DNA from 4 places in the Caloramator sp. E03 genome. Region 4 is predicted to be linked to each of the others. Evidence: riboswitches for the same ligand, from Rfam matches in the RefSeq annotation. Region 4 holds a riboswitch; each other region holds the start of a gene.
What was found. A riboswitch is a leader RNA that binds a small molecule or an ion and turns the genes downstream of it on or off. The one in region 4 is predicted to bind fluoride.
Positions count from the first base shown of each region.

Region 1 (3,455 bases), 600 kb from region 4:
AATTATTAACTCTATTGTTTATAAAAAGTATCTCTATGCAAAATCAGATGGAAATTGGAAATATCTAATAAATAACACCATCAACCCATATTTTCTTTCCATATATTACCTAAGTATCTTGAACTAATTTCTTTTCCAGATGCAATTTCAAGAATAGCATCAGCTATATCAGGAAAAAGTAAAATTTCTTTTATTTTTTCCAGTGGTACAAATTCAGGAAAATCCCATTTTTCATTTGGGAAACACCATGAAGGTTTTTTTACTTCTCCTGATTGTGGGATACCTCTAAAGAAAAAATTTATAATATGTTTTTCACCATCTGGCCAGAGGGTTTCTCCAGTAAAAAGAAGTTCGGTTACTTTAACTTTTAAAGAGGTTTCTTCCTCAACTTCTCTTTCTCCACATTCTTTTAAAGTTTCAATCTGTCTTAATTTGCCGCCCGGCAATACCCAATATCTCTTGCCATCTCGAAGATGGTTTATTAAAAGAATTTTATTATCTTGAATTACAATAACACCTACCCTGATATCAATCATAAAAACTACTCCTTTTTAAAGTTATTTAAATATTTATATAACTTTTTTATCTATCTTCATACTGAATCTCAAATAAGTACCGCAATATAAAAACTTACGGTACTTATTACATTAACACTTTCCTTATAATTCCAAAATCTTACTCTTTCATATATTTCCAAGTGCACTTATTATATAAACTTAATAGAAAGTTTCTTTCATTATCCATATCCTACATAACTCTGCTTAAGCAGCTTTTTCTATATTTGAAACGCTTATAGTTAAAAACGCAATAAAAGCACATGCAGCTCCGAAAAAGAATGTTGCTGAAGGAGAAACATTATCCCAAAGATAACCTGCAATAATATTTGCCGGCAATGTCATTATGCCTAATGAAGCATTGTATAGTCCATATGCAGTACCGCGCTTGTTATCAGGCACAATTCGAGCAACAAGTGATTTTGCAATTCCTTCAGTTGTCGCATAATAAAGACCATAAAATATATATATTATCCATATATGCCAAGGTCGGCTTGCAAATGCAAATCCTATATATGATAAAACATAAATAATCCATCCAATCTTCATTACTTTCACCCTTCCAATTCTATCTGAAAGGCTGCCTGCAGGAACTGATAACGAAGCATAAAAAAGATTAAATACCGCATAGACAATAGGTATTATTACAGGACTTATACCAACATCTTGGGCACGGAGTATTAAAAATGAGTCACTTGAATTACCCAATGTGAAAATAAGCATTATAATAAGAAATAAAAGAAATTTATCCTTCAATACACTAAAATCAAATTTTGACTGTTCCTTTGAAGCAGATGAAGCTTTTTCATTTACAAAAATGCCTATTAAAAGTATTGTTATAGCAGAGATAAGACCAGCAATATAAAATATTATTCTGTAACGCATATTTCCACTTGCAAAAAGGTAAAGTATCCCTGCTGTTACAAGTGGCCCGATTACAGAACCTAAAGTATCAAGCATACGCTGAAATCCAAAAGAGAATCCCACATGTCCTTCCTTAGCCGATTGGGCAACCAGTGCATCTCGAGGAGCATCCTTTGTTCCTTTTCCGATACCATCAATTAAACGCAAAATAAAAGCCTGCCATGCAAAAAACACAGTACCAAATAAAAAGCGGCTTATTGCAGAAAGTAAATAGCCTATAAAAACAATAATCTTTCGTTTTCCTAACTTATCAGAAATAATACCTGATACTATTTTAAAAACACTTACAATTGTTGTTAAACTTCCCTCTATAAGACCTATTGTCTCTTTACTTAAACCCAGAACAGTTGAATAGAAAATTGGAAGAATTGGCTGTATCATGTCCTGCCCAAAGCCACCAAAAAAAGCTACCCATCCTAACGTATAAACATTATTTCGCTCTTTTACAATGTCATTCTTTTTTCCCATAAAATCACCCTTCCAAAAAATATAAAAAGCCAATAACCCTACAGTAAAGTAGGAGTCATTAGCTTATTACCAAGCATTTTAGGTGAACTCCATCACCACAAAACTATTATATTTCATTTTTATATATTTTTTCAAGGCCGAATTAATCCTAAAATATAGATTAAATCTTTAAATATCTTAAAATAATATTATTTACTTTATTTAACATATTATTATTTTGCATAGACTCTATGGATCCTCATAAAATCATCCATATATTTATAATTAAAGCTATATCATATATCATTCAATAAGTACAAGTAACACTCCCTCCTTATAAAACATATTATAAATTGACAATCATTTATGGAGGTTTGTTATGAGAAAATATCGGGTCTTTGACAGTTGCAAGACAAAAAAAGTGCCTTAAAGCCTTGATATAGGCTTATTTTTTTGTCAAATTTTAAATTTTTATAGTGCACAATGTGTAACAATGTGTTATAATATAGATATAAATATATGAAGAGATGTGAAAAAATGAGATTACAAATTGTTAAATCAAAAAATGCAGCATCCTTATATGTAGTTAAATCTGTTTATGAAAAAGGCAAGCGTACATCAAAAGTAGTTGAGAAGCTTGGCACTTATGATGAACTTTTAAAAAAACTAAACGGACAAGACCCTATAGAATGGGGGAAGAGGTACGTTGAAGAGTTAAATAGAAAAGAAAAAGAAGAGAAAAGAGAAATATTAGTAAAATACTCGCCTGTTAAACAAATTAACAAAGACGAACAGCATACTTTTAATGGTAGTTACTTGTTTTTACAAAAAATATATAACGAGCTTGGGCTGCAAAATATCTGTAAAAATATTTCGGATAAACATAAATTTAATTTTAATCTAAATTCAATACTATCAAGATTAATTTATGCAAGAATTATTTATCCATCATCTAAGCTTGCTACATACGAACTATCAAAAAAATTTATTGAGCAGCCTGATTTTGAGCTTCAGCATATTTATAGAGCTTTAGAAGTAATTTCAGAAGAAACAGATTTTATTCAGTCAGAATTATATAAGAACAGTCTTAAAGTTTGCAATCGTAATAAAGGAGTTCTCTATTATGACTGCACCAACTATTTCTTTGAAATTGAACAGGAAGAAGGATTAAAACAGTATGGAGTATCGAAGGAACATAGACCCAATCCAATTGTTCAAATGGGACTTTTCATGGATGGAGACGGCATCCCCCTTGCATTTTGTATAAACAAAGGTAATACTAATGAACAAGTAACTTTAAAACCTTTAGAGCAAAAAATTATATCCGAATTTGGGCTTTCAAAATTTATCATTTGTACAGATGCAGGGCTTGCATCTACAGCAAACAGAAAATTTAATAATATACAAAATCGAGCTTTTATTACTACACAATCTATTAAAAAATTAAAATCACATTTAAAAGAATGGGCGTTAGACCCCAAAGGATGGCATCTTAGCGATTCAGACAAAGTATATAATTTAAACGAAATT
Region 1 covers NZ_CP040093.1:828,282-831,736, forward strand. Annotated here, with positions in the region: gene FDN13_RS04255 (NUDIX domain-containing protein) at 81-536, opposite strand; gene FDN13_RS04260 (MFS transporter) at 762-1,946, opposite strand; fluoride riboswitch at 1,989-2,052, opposite strand; gene FDN13_RS04265 (IS1634 family transposase) at 2,463-3,455, shown strand, end outside.
Region 1: it holds a riboswitch for fluoride, as region 4 does, so the genes downstream of both, FDN13_RS04260 (MFS transporter) here and crcB (fluoride efflux transporter CrcB) in region 4, are expected to answer to the same signal.

Region 2 (3,455 bases), 930 kb from region 4:
GACTCAAAAAAAGGCAAAAATGATATTTGATATTAAAAATTATAAAGAGTACCTATCGAAAGAAGAACTTTTAAATATCATAGAGAATTATAAAATACCACAAATTTCTATGTATGATATAAACGGGAATAGATTGGAAAAGGATTTCTACGATAGACTTATTTATAATACAAATATTTACGGAATTAAAAATAAAAATAATATAAAGTATGGAATAGCTGTAAGAAATACGGACCTTAGAAGTTTTCCTGATGATACTCCTGTGTTTAAAACTGCTGTGGATAAAGAACTTGATAGATTTCAGGAAACAGGGTGTCAAGCCTTTGAACCACTGGTTATACTTCATGAAAGCAGTGATAGAAAGTGGTATTTTGTTATAATGTATAACTACTTTGGATGGGTAAGGGCAGAAGATATTGCAGTTGGAAAAAAGGAAGATATTTTTGATTATGTAGAAAGTAAAGACTTTATTGTAGTTACAGGAGAACATGTTCATACTGTATATAATCCTTTCGACAGGAGGATATCCAATGTTGAGTTTACAATGGGAACTAAAATTCCTATTGAAAAAGATAAACCTTTATCATTAGATAATCAGTTGACTGTTGGACAATATGTTGTAAAGCTTGCTGTCAGAAATGATAAAGGATATTTTGAAATAAAAAATGCACTTATTCCTATAACAGAAGATGTGTCTTTTGGATATTTACCCTACACAAGAGAGAATATTTTAAAACAGGTATTTAAAACCCTCGGGAAAAGGTATGGATGGGGGGATAGCTTTAAAGGCAGGGATTGTTCAAGTACTATAATGTATACATACAAATGTTTTGGATTTAAACTTCCAAGAAATGCTGATGATCAAGAGAATGCACAGGGTATAGTTTGTGAATTTAATAATGAAATGTCAGTTGAAGATAGAGTAAATCTTTTTGAAAAAATAAAACCTGGAGCTGCAGTTTTTATGGATGGACATGTTATGATGTATGTTGGAATGGAAGATAAAAGACCATATATTATTCATGCATTTCATGGATATGGAGAAAAAATAGGTGATAAATATGAATTTGCTCCTGCAAATACTGTTATGGTAACATCAGCTCTTATTAAAAGAGCGGATGGAAAAACATTTATTGAAGAGTTTACAAAGGTATTGGATTTTGAAGAATAAAATTTTTTACAAATTGGTAAGAGAATCTTTAAATTAGTTTATTTAGAAAATGTTGTATAAAAGACAAAAAAATGATATATTATCTTTAGGGATGAAGCTCCCTGTGAATTGCTGGTAACAGCTGATGGCTTCTACGTTAATGTAGGAGTTATCAGCTGTTTTATTTTTATTATGTTAAGGAGGAGGTTTTAATGTTATTTTGCAGCATTTTATTTAAAAAGTTTGAGGATATTGATATAAAAAAGGAAGAGCCTTCTTATTTTAAGGATTTAAATCTTGATAAGATAGTAAATACGATAACTTTAGGAAAAAATGATTATAACTTAGCCCCATTTTTTTATAGCCCTTTAAAAAGTGTGGAGGAAGTCAATTACAGGCATGAAATAATGAAGGATTTAGAAAAGGAAGAGCTTTTTAATAGCATAAAATCCTTTGCACAGAATATGTGCATGATGAGGGAGTATTTAAAAAAAGCAGATAAAATGATTTATAAATATCAAAAGGAAAGATGGTTTTTAGATGGGGTTGAAATATATTGTGATGCAGTTAATATTCTTGTAAAAGATCTTAATTCTATTTGTTTAAAATCCAATGGGCTTATAGCTTTTCGTGATTATATAAATTCCTATATTAAATCAAATAGTTTTGTTGTTCTTTTAAATGAAACAAAGAAATTAAAGAAGGATTTATCAGAAGTAAAATATTGTGTTCATATTAAGGGAAGTAAAGTAAGAGTTAAAAAATATGAAAATGAAAAGGATTATTGTGAAGAGGTAGATAAGACTTTTGAAAAATTTAAAAAAGGTGTAGTTAAAGATTATAGAGTAGAATTTAATGACTATATAGAAATGAATCATGTTGAAGCTATGATATTGGATTTAGTAGCTAAGCTTTACGAGGATTTATTTTTAAACCTTGATTATTTCTGTGAGAAAAATATTAATTATTTAGATAAAACAATAGAAGCTTTTGATAGAGAAATACAATTTTATATATCCTATATAGAATATATGAAAATATTTATACAGAATGGACTTTCTTTTTGTTATCCTGATGTAAATATATCAAAGAACATTTATGCTTATGATGCCTTTGACATTGCTCTTGCAACAAAGCTTATAAATGAAAAATCAGATATAGTATGTAATGATTTTTATCTTAAAGATAAGGAACGTATATTTGTAGTTACAGGTCCTAATCAAGGAGGAAAGACAACTTTTGCACGTATGTTTGGGCAACTTCACTATATTGCAAGCTTAGGACTTCCTGTCCCAGGCAGAGATGCAAAGCTGTTTTTATATGATAAACTTTTTACTCATTTTGAAAAGGAAGAGGATATTAACAATAATAATGGCAAACTTCAAGATGAGCTAATAAGGATACATGATATACTAAACGAAGCTACACATAATAGCATTGTAATTCTTAATGAAATATTTGCTTCAACAACATTAAAAGATGCTATCTTTTTAGGAAAAGAAATAATGAGGAGAATATCCCAGCTTGATTTATTATGTGTCTGTGTAACTTTTATATATGAATTAACATCTTTTAATGAAAAAACGGTAAGCCTTGTTAGTACTGTTGAGCCTAATGACCCCAATGTAAGAACCTTTAAGATTTTAAGAAAGAATGCCGATGGGCTTTCTTATGCTGTATCTATTGCTGAAAAATATAGGTTAACTTATGATTGGGTAAAGGAGAGAATTAAATAATGAAAGCTCTTTTGATGTATAAAGATAAGGATTTTGATATAAATAAAAAACTACCATTTTATTCAGAAGAACTTATAAAGGATTTAAATTTGAATGTATTGTTTTATTCTATGTCTATGGGTGATGAGTTTTTACTTGAAGTATCTAAAAAAGCTTTGCTTTTAAGTATTAATGATTTGGATACGATAATCTACAGGCAAAACATTTTAAAAGATTGTATTAATAATTCATCAATTGTTAGAAACTTGTATAACATTGCCTGTGAAGCTATAACAAATAAAAGAAAATATTATTTTGGATTTTTCACACGATATCCTGCTGCTATATTAGATAGTTCAATAGATGTTCTTGAAATGTTTGTAGAAATGCTAAAAAAAATAAAAAAGATTTCAGAGGATAATTCTTACAATTTTAAATCAGAAGGATTTAAGAATTTTTTTAAAATGATAGATAGGGAACTTGATAATGAATATTTTATGAAGGTTGAAAGTTGCTTAAAAGAGTTAAGGCTAAATGAGGGTGCTTTGATTAGTATGGAATTGGGTAAAGGGAATAAAGGTATTAATTAT
Region 2 covers NZ_CP040093.1:2,357,826-2,361,280, forward strand. Annotated here, with positions in the region: gene FDN13_RS11330 (SH3 domain-containing protein) at 1-1,171, shown strand, start outside; fluoride riboswitch at 1,250-1,312, shown strand; gene FDN13_RS11335 (MutS-related protein) at 1,363-2,886, shown strand; gene FDN13_RS11340 (MutS-related protein) at 2,886-3,455, shown strand, end outside.
Region 2: it holds a riboswitch for fluoride, as region 4 does, so the genes downstream of both, FDN13_RS11335 (MutS-related protein) here and crcB (fluoride efflux transporter CrcB) in region 4, are expected to answer to the same signal.

Region 3 (3,455 bases), 730 kb from region 4:
ATATACTTGTAACTGAGGAAGGTTTTGAAGTTTTAACTAATAGCGATAGAGAACTTATTTCTGTAAAGGGGTGATGTTATGTACAATTTTGATATAAAAACAGATAGAATAAATGAAAGATGTAGAAAATGGGACAAAAAAATAATCAAGGAACATTTTAAATATGTATCAGATGACTTTATTCCATTATGGATTGCGGATATGGATTTTAAAGCCCCTGATAATATACTGAATTCTTTTAAAAAAGCAATCGACAGAGGAGTATTTGGATATACTTATGTTTATGATGAATTTTATGATGCAGTAATAAACTGGAAGAAGGATATGCATGGAGTTGAGATTTATAAAGAATGGATAACTTTAAGTTATGGAACGGTATCTACTCTGCATTATATTGTTCAGGCATTTTGCAATGAAAATGATTTTGTAATAATTAATACTCCAGTATATGAACCCTTTAATGGTGCAGTAGTAAAACAGGGAGTAAGATGCATCTATAATAAATTAAATATTATTGAAAACAGATATTACATAGATTTTGAAGAAATAGAATCTCAGCTTAGAGAATTTAAACCAAAGCTATATTTGCTTTGCTCACCTCACAATCCTTCAGGGAGGATATGGAGCATCGATGAATTAAGAAAAATTGCAATGCTTTGCAAAAAATATAAAACTATTCTTGTTGTTGATGAAGTACATGGAGAGCAGATACATTTTGGAAGATTTTATTCTATTCTTTCCTTGGAGGAGGAATTAATGGATAATATAATATTGCTTTCTTCCCCAAATAAGGCTTTTAATTTGGGAGGGCTTAAAACTTCATATTCTATTATTCCAAATAAAAATATAAGAGAAAGGTTCAGAGAAAGACTTTTTAAAAATTCGATAACTTCACCAAACGTATTTGGAATAATAGGAATAATATCAGCCTATAATGATTGCAAAGACTATCTTAAGGAAGTTACAAAATATATTTATGATAATTATTTATATACTGTAGATTTTATAGATAATAAAATTCCTAAACTCTCCTATATGAAAATGGAGTCTTCATATCTTTTATGGATAAATATTAGTAAAACTGGAATTACATCCACTGAATTTACTAAACTATTATCATCAGAATATGGTGTTTTAGTTGAGGATGGAAATAATTTTGTTTGTGATGGTGAAGGATGGATAAGAATAAACCTTGGGACCCAAAGAGAAAATATTAAAAAGGCTATGGAAAGGATAGAAAAATGTGTTCAAAATTTAGATAAGATTTTTTCATAAGTTAATTTTGATGGCCGATGATTCCGGTCTTTAATTATTATGCCGCCATTATAGGCGATACCTTGGCTATGAAAGTCCCTTATGGGCTTGGTAGAAAGGATTAATAGCTTATAACAAGTGCATTTGCCATAAGGAGGAATATGAAGAAATAGGTGTAAAACTTCTGTTTCAATGAACAAAAGTTATTAAAAAAAAAGATACTCATATAATTCTATAAGATGTAATATACTGGAGAAAAATCAATACATTACAATAACAGTAGTGGTGTTATTAAGGTTATTGAAAAGGTAGTAGGGGAATAACTAGATTGTTGATATTTTATAATATTTTTGTTATAATTTTACATGGGAGATGAAGTTCCTCCTTGGAGAATATTCCTAAATGCTTTATAGCTGATGACTTCTACTTTAGTAGAATTCATTAGCTTTTTTTATTTATAAAAGGATTATATTTTCACTAATATATAGAAAGGAAGGTTGTTGTGGGTATTTCAATATATGATATATTAGATGATTCTATTAAATTATTAGAAGAATCTGATGTTTGTAAAGATCAACTTGAAAAGCTTTTAAAGTTAAGGGAAAAGTTAAAGAATAAAGAGATTATAATATCTGTTGTGGGTCAGTTTAAACGTGGCAAGACAACCTTTATAAATAAGGTTTTAGGAGATGATATACTACCTGTTGCAATTATTCCTATAACATCTGTTGTTACAAGACTTCAGTATAGCCCTACTTCTTGTGCAAAAGTTATTTTTAAAAATGGAGAAGAAAAAGAGGTTCCTTTAGATAATCTTTCTATTTATATTAGTGAACAGGAAAATCCTAACAATCAAAAAGAGGTGGAATATGTTAAAATATTCTATCCAAGCAGTATATTAAAGGAAGGAATAATACTTGTAGATACTCCTGGGGTTGGATCGATTCATAAACATAATACTGATGCTGCTTATTCTTTTATAAAAAACAGCGATGCCATAATTTTTATGCTCTCTGTTGATAGTCCAATAAATGAAATAGAAAGAGAATTTTTGAGTGCGGCAAAAAAGTATGCATCAAAGTTTTATTTTGTAATTAATAAGATAGATGTAATAAATAGCAGTGAACTTGAAACATATTTAAAATATTGTGAAAATGTTATTTGTGAAATAATGAACATTAATTATATTGATTTTTTCCCTATTAGTGCTCAGAAGTTAATAGGGGTTGAAAAATTAATATCAATTATTAAAAGAGATGTAAATCATTCTAAAGATGAAATTATTGTAAATTCAATAAAGATAAAAACAACTGATATATTAAAAACTGTTTTATCAAAGATACAGCTTTATATCAGTGCATTAAAAATGCCTATTGATAGTTTAGAGGAAAAAATAAAAGAGCTATATGATAAGCTAAAAGAATTAGATAGGATAACTGAAGATATTTTTTATCATGCTGAAAAAAATACAGACAACCTTATTCAAAATATTGAGGAATACTTTAAGATAAAGGTAGATAATATGGTAAGTGATATGGAAAAAATATTAAAAGATGAGTATGAAAAGAATAACTTTTTAAGACCAAGAAAATTAGAAGAAAAGTTGAAGTACATTATTGATAGTAGCTTGGTTGAAAAGCTTGAGAGTATGAATGAAGAAGGATTAGAGAAATTAAAAATTGGGTATGAGAATATAATAGAAATGCTTAATAATGACATCAATGATATAAAATCTTATATATCAAAAACAGTATATGATATTTTCAATGTAGAGTACAGCTATGAAAAAAATGATTATATTCTCTCTAATAAAGAGGATTTTTATGTTGAAGTTGATAGCTTTTCAGGTTCATTTTTTATAAATATTAATGATTTTGTTTATATTATGCCAAAATCGTATTCAAATAGGATTATATATCAAAAGTTACTAGATAATATGAAAAGAGCTATTGAGCGAAATAAAAACAATATGCTATACAATTATAGATATAAAATTCAAGAAAGTCTTCGTTCCTTTAAGTTAACATTTACAGAGGACTCATCTAATCTGCAAAGGGATATTCAAAACACTTTAAATAAAGTTATATTAAATAGAGAGGATAAGAATATGGAGGTTGAGAACAAAATAAAAAAATTAAATAGTTTGTGTGAAAATATAGAGGATATTGTTAAAAACTGTTACCCAAGCTAAGTTTAATGCT
Region 3 covers NZ_CP040093.1:693,270-696,724, reverse strand. Annotated here, with positions in the region: gene FDN13_RS03590 (M24 family metallopeptidase) at 1-74, shown strand, start outside; gene FDN13_RS03585 (MalY/PatB family protein) at 79-1,275, shown strand; fluoride riboswitch at 1,614-1,687, shown strand; gene FDN13_RS03580 (dynamin family protein) at 1,757-3,445, shown strand.
Region 3: it holds a riboswitch for fluoride, as region 4 does, so the genes downstream of both, FDN13_RS03580 (dynamin family protein) here and crcB (fluoride efflux transporter CrcB) in region 4, are expected to answer to the same signal.

Region 4 (3,455 bases):
CTCAGGCTCATTTACAGAATCGAAATACTGCCTTATATTTTCAAGTTCATTAATTGCTGATTTTATTTCCTCAATAATTTTGTTGTTAGTATTGTTTTTATAGTTTTTTAATATATTTAAATTAGCTATGGTCTTATTTATGAAACCTATATTTTTTATCAATTCTTTATTATCCACATAATTACCCCCTCTCTAATTTATTAATATTGTTTCCATATAGAGGGTATAATATACATGTTTTCCATAGTAGTTTGAAAAATAAATTTGTATATAAATATGTGGATGATTCTCTGTGGATAATGTGAATAAATCTGGTGATAACTTTGATAATTCATATCTTAACTGTATGCAATCTGTTGATAACTATGTGAATTTTACTCAACAGGCAAAATAAAAAAATAAAAGTACCTTTTGAATAACAAAAGATACTTTTAAATCTCAAGCTTTGCCATATTTTATAACTTCAACATCCGTTATCATCATAAGGCCTTCATTTACCATCTCTTTTACAATCGGAAGCACCTTTTCTATACGTTCTGCAGTATCAACTACTTCAACTATAATAGGAAGGCTTAAGGATAAATCCATAACCCTTGCAGTATGAAGACGCTTTTCCTGACCATATCCTTCTATTCCCCTTACAACAGTAACACCTGCTATACCATATTCTTTTAATTTTAATACAAGTGCATGATAAAGATTGTGCCCTTTATATTTTGAATCTTCACTTAAGTATATTTTTAAAAGTTTACACTTCCCACTAATATCCATAATCCTCTACCTCTTAAATAAATTTTCCTATCTTATATCCTATTATATAACCAATAATTCCTAAAAACAACGTAGATAATATATATATAAAGGCATTTATTTTTTCATTTTCTCCAAAGAGATTAAATCCTTCATACATAAAGGTTGAAAAGGTAGTATAAGCTCCTAAAAAACCATCCCCAAATAATAAATAAATATTTTTATTTACATCAGCACCACTTACAATTCCTAAAAGTATGGCACCAGTAATATTTATTATAAAAGTACCAACTGGAAAGGTAGTATTAGCTTTTTCAGCGATAATTTTTCCTATTTTAAATCTTGCAACGCTTCCTAATGCTCCGCCTATTCCAAGCAGTATAAAGTCCATTATTTCATCTCTCCTTCAATATTTTTCATGTCATCATATTCTTTTTTCACTATCTTTGATATTATCTCACGTGCCAAAACAATGCCAAAATAAGCAGAGGCAAGGCCCAGCATAACTGACGTCATTACATAATTTAATGCTGAAAAATAAAATCCTTTTTGAATAAGAATTACAGTTTCTTTGCAAAGAGTTGAAAAAGTTGTAAAGGCTCCTAAAAATCCTGTTCCAATTCCAAGCCTAATATCTATATCAAATTCCCAAATCTCTAATGCAATAGTTAATATAACTGCCAATAAAAAACTGCCTAAAACATTTATAATAAGAGTATTTAATGGTATATTTTCTTTATAATTATATATCTGTATGCCTTTTATAATAAACCTTGAAATAGCTCCAAAAGCTCCTCCAATAGCAATTAATATATATTTCCTCATTCTTACCCCTCCATCTTGCTGTTATTAATATTTTAATTACTTATAACATTTTCAATACAAATAAATGAAATATAAAAAAACCTACAAATAACTTTTATTGTTATTTGTAGGAGTCATTAGCCGAGGCATTTATGGTGAACTCCATCACCAAAAACATGGCATTAATATATCATATTTTATTATAATTTACAAGCAAATAAAATAAAAATGCAACCTTCATTAAAATCTCATATTAAATTATTTAAACTTTGCAGCTGAGTATATAATTGATTATAATTTATCATTTTTTCATTTAGTGTATATGCTAAATTCTTTAGATATTCACTTATTTCATCAATTTCATATTTCTTTAACTCAAGTCTCTCTTCTTCAATTATTTCTAATATAAGTTTTATTATGTTTTCATCTAATTTTTGCTTAGAATTGTTCACAATGCTATGATAAATATTAGAAACTCTAAGAACAGGTATATCACTATCATTAATAATATTCACATTTTCATTTGCAAATACAATAAGAGTTTGAACTTGTATGTATTCCCCACTATAGCCTTTCTCTTTAAGCTTATTATTTATCATTTTTTGAACTAATCCTACATGCCTGTATGTCTGCTCAGTAATATTTTTCATTATTTCTTCGCGTCCATTATTATATATCCTTTTCCATCTTCCATCTTTTTCTATTTTAATAGAGAAGTTAGAAGTTATTCCCAAATTCTTAACTTCAAGAGAAAATACTCCAAAGGGTGATACAATCAAATTATCATTTTCTATTGAAATTCCATCAACTTCAAATCTAACATTAGAATAATTATGTAAAATATCATTATAAATAGCCAATTGTCTATTTACTGCTTCTTCTCCTTCTATACCAACTTTTATAGAAAAATAATCATTTTTAAATACTTCAGACATATTTCTTAAATAGTTATTATAATTATGTAATATATTATTTATATTCATAATTTTGCTATGTATATTTAAATCTTCCAATACATCAATATTGATTTTATGTTTAATTTCATTATTAATCCTAAAAATATTGTTAATAAGTTCTAAATGAGGTTGCAGAATAATATTCATATTTTTAAATTCAGCATCTTCATTTATTTGTTTAATAGATAATATAAGGTTATTTAAATATTCCATCCTTTCGTCATTATTTAAATATACTTTTTTATCGTTTTCTATAAAATTTATATCGGGTAAAATAGTATTAATGTTGCCTTTAAACTGATAATATCTTTTCTGCTTGTCCAAAATCAAATTTCTTTTTATTTTTTCCTGCTTTTTTTTCTCTTCTATTTTTAAGTAATTAAGTAGTTTTTCTTTTTGATAAGCAGAATATGTTAGACCATAAACTAAAGTAATTATACCTAATATTGTTTTAAATATTAAAAACATTTTAGAAGTAAAAGCTAAATCTAAAAATGCAATAAGTATAAAATAGCATAGTATTATGTTAATCCACGTTATAACTCTGTTAATTAATACTTGCATATTTTTCCCCTCTTTTATATGTTCTAAGAACTTTTCATTGTTAAATATATTGCTATTTTTAAATATAAAAGACAGGGTCATTGCTGACCCATCTAAAAAATTATATTCTTATCTTTTAAAAAACATATTTTTCATCAAGCTTTGTTATAACTTTAAAAATATTCTTTTTCTTTTCAACTAAATAATATTTTTTTCTGCCCTCTTCATTTACGCATATAAAAAGCTCATCATTTTCATTTAAATTTTCTTTATTATCCTCTATTGTTGAAATAATAATTTTCCTTACTTCATTGTCAATTTCAATTTTATCTTCAACTTGTAAATCTATCATTATTATCCTCCAGCTTTACTTAGCTATACAATTAATTTTATAAAAGCTTT
Region 4 covers NZ_CP040093.1:1,424,836-1,428,290, forward strand. Annotated here, with positions in the region: gene FDN13_RS07025 (DUF2508 family protein) at 1-177, opposite strand, end outside; gene FDN13_RS07030 (DUF190 domain-containing protein) at 439-771, opposite strand; gene crcB (fluoride efflux transporter CrcB) at 785-1,141, opposite strand; gene crcB (fluoride efflux transporter CrcB) at 1,141-1,575, opposite strand; fluoride riboswitch at 1,676-1,733, opposite strand; gene FDN13_RS07045 (nuclease-related domain-containing protein) at 1,803-3,074, opposite strand; gene FDN13_RS07050 (hypothetical protein) at 3,190-3,405, opposite strand.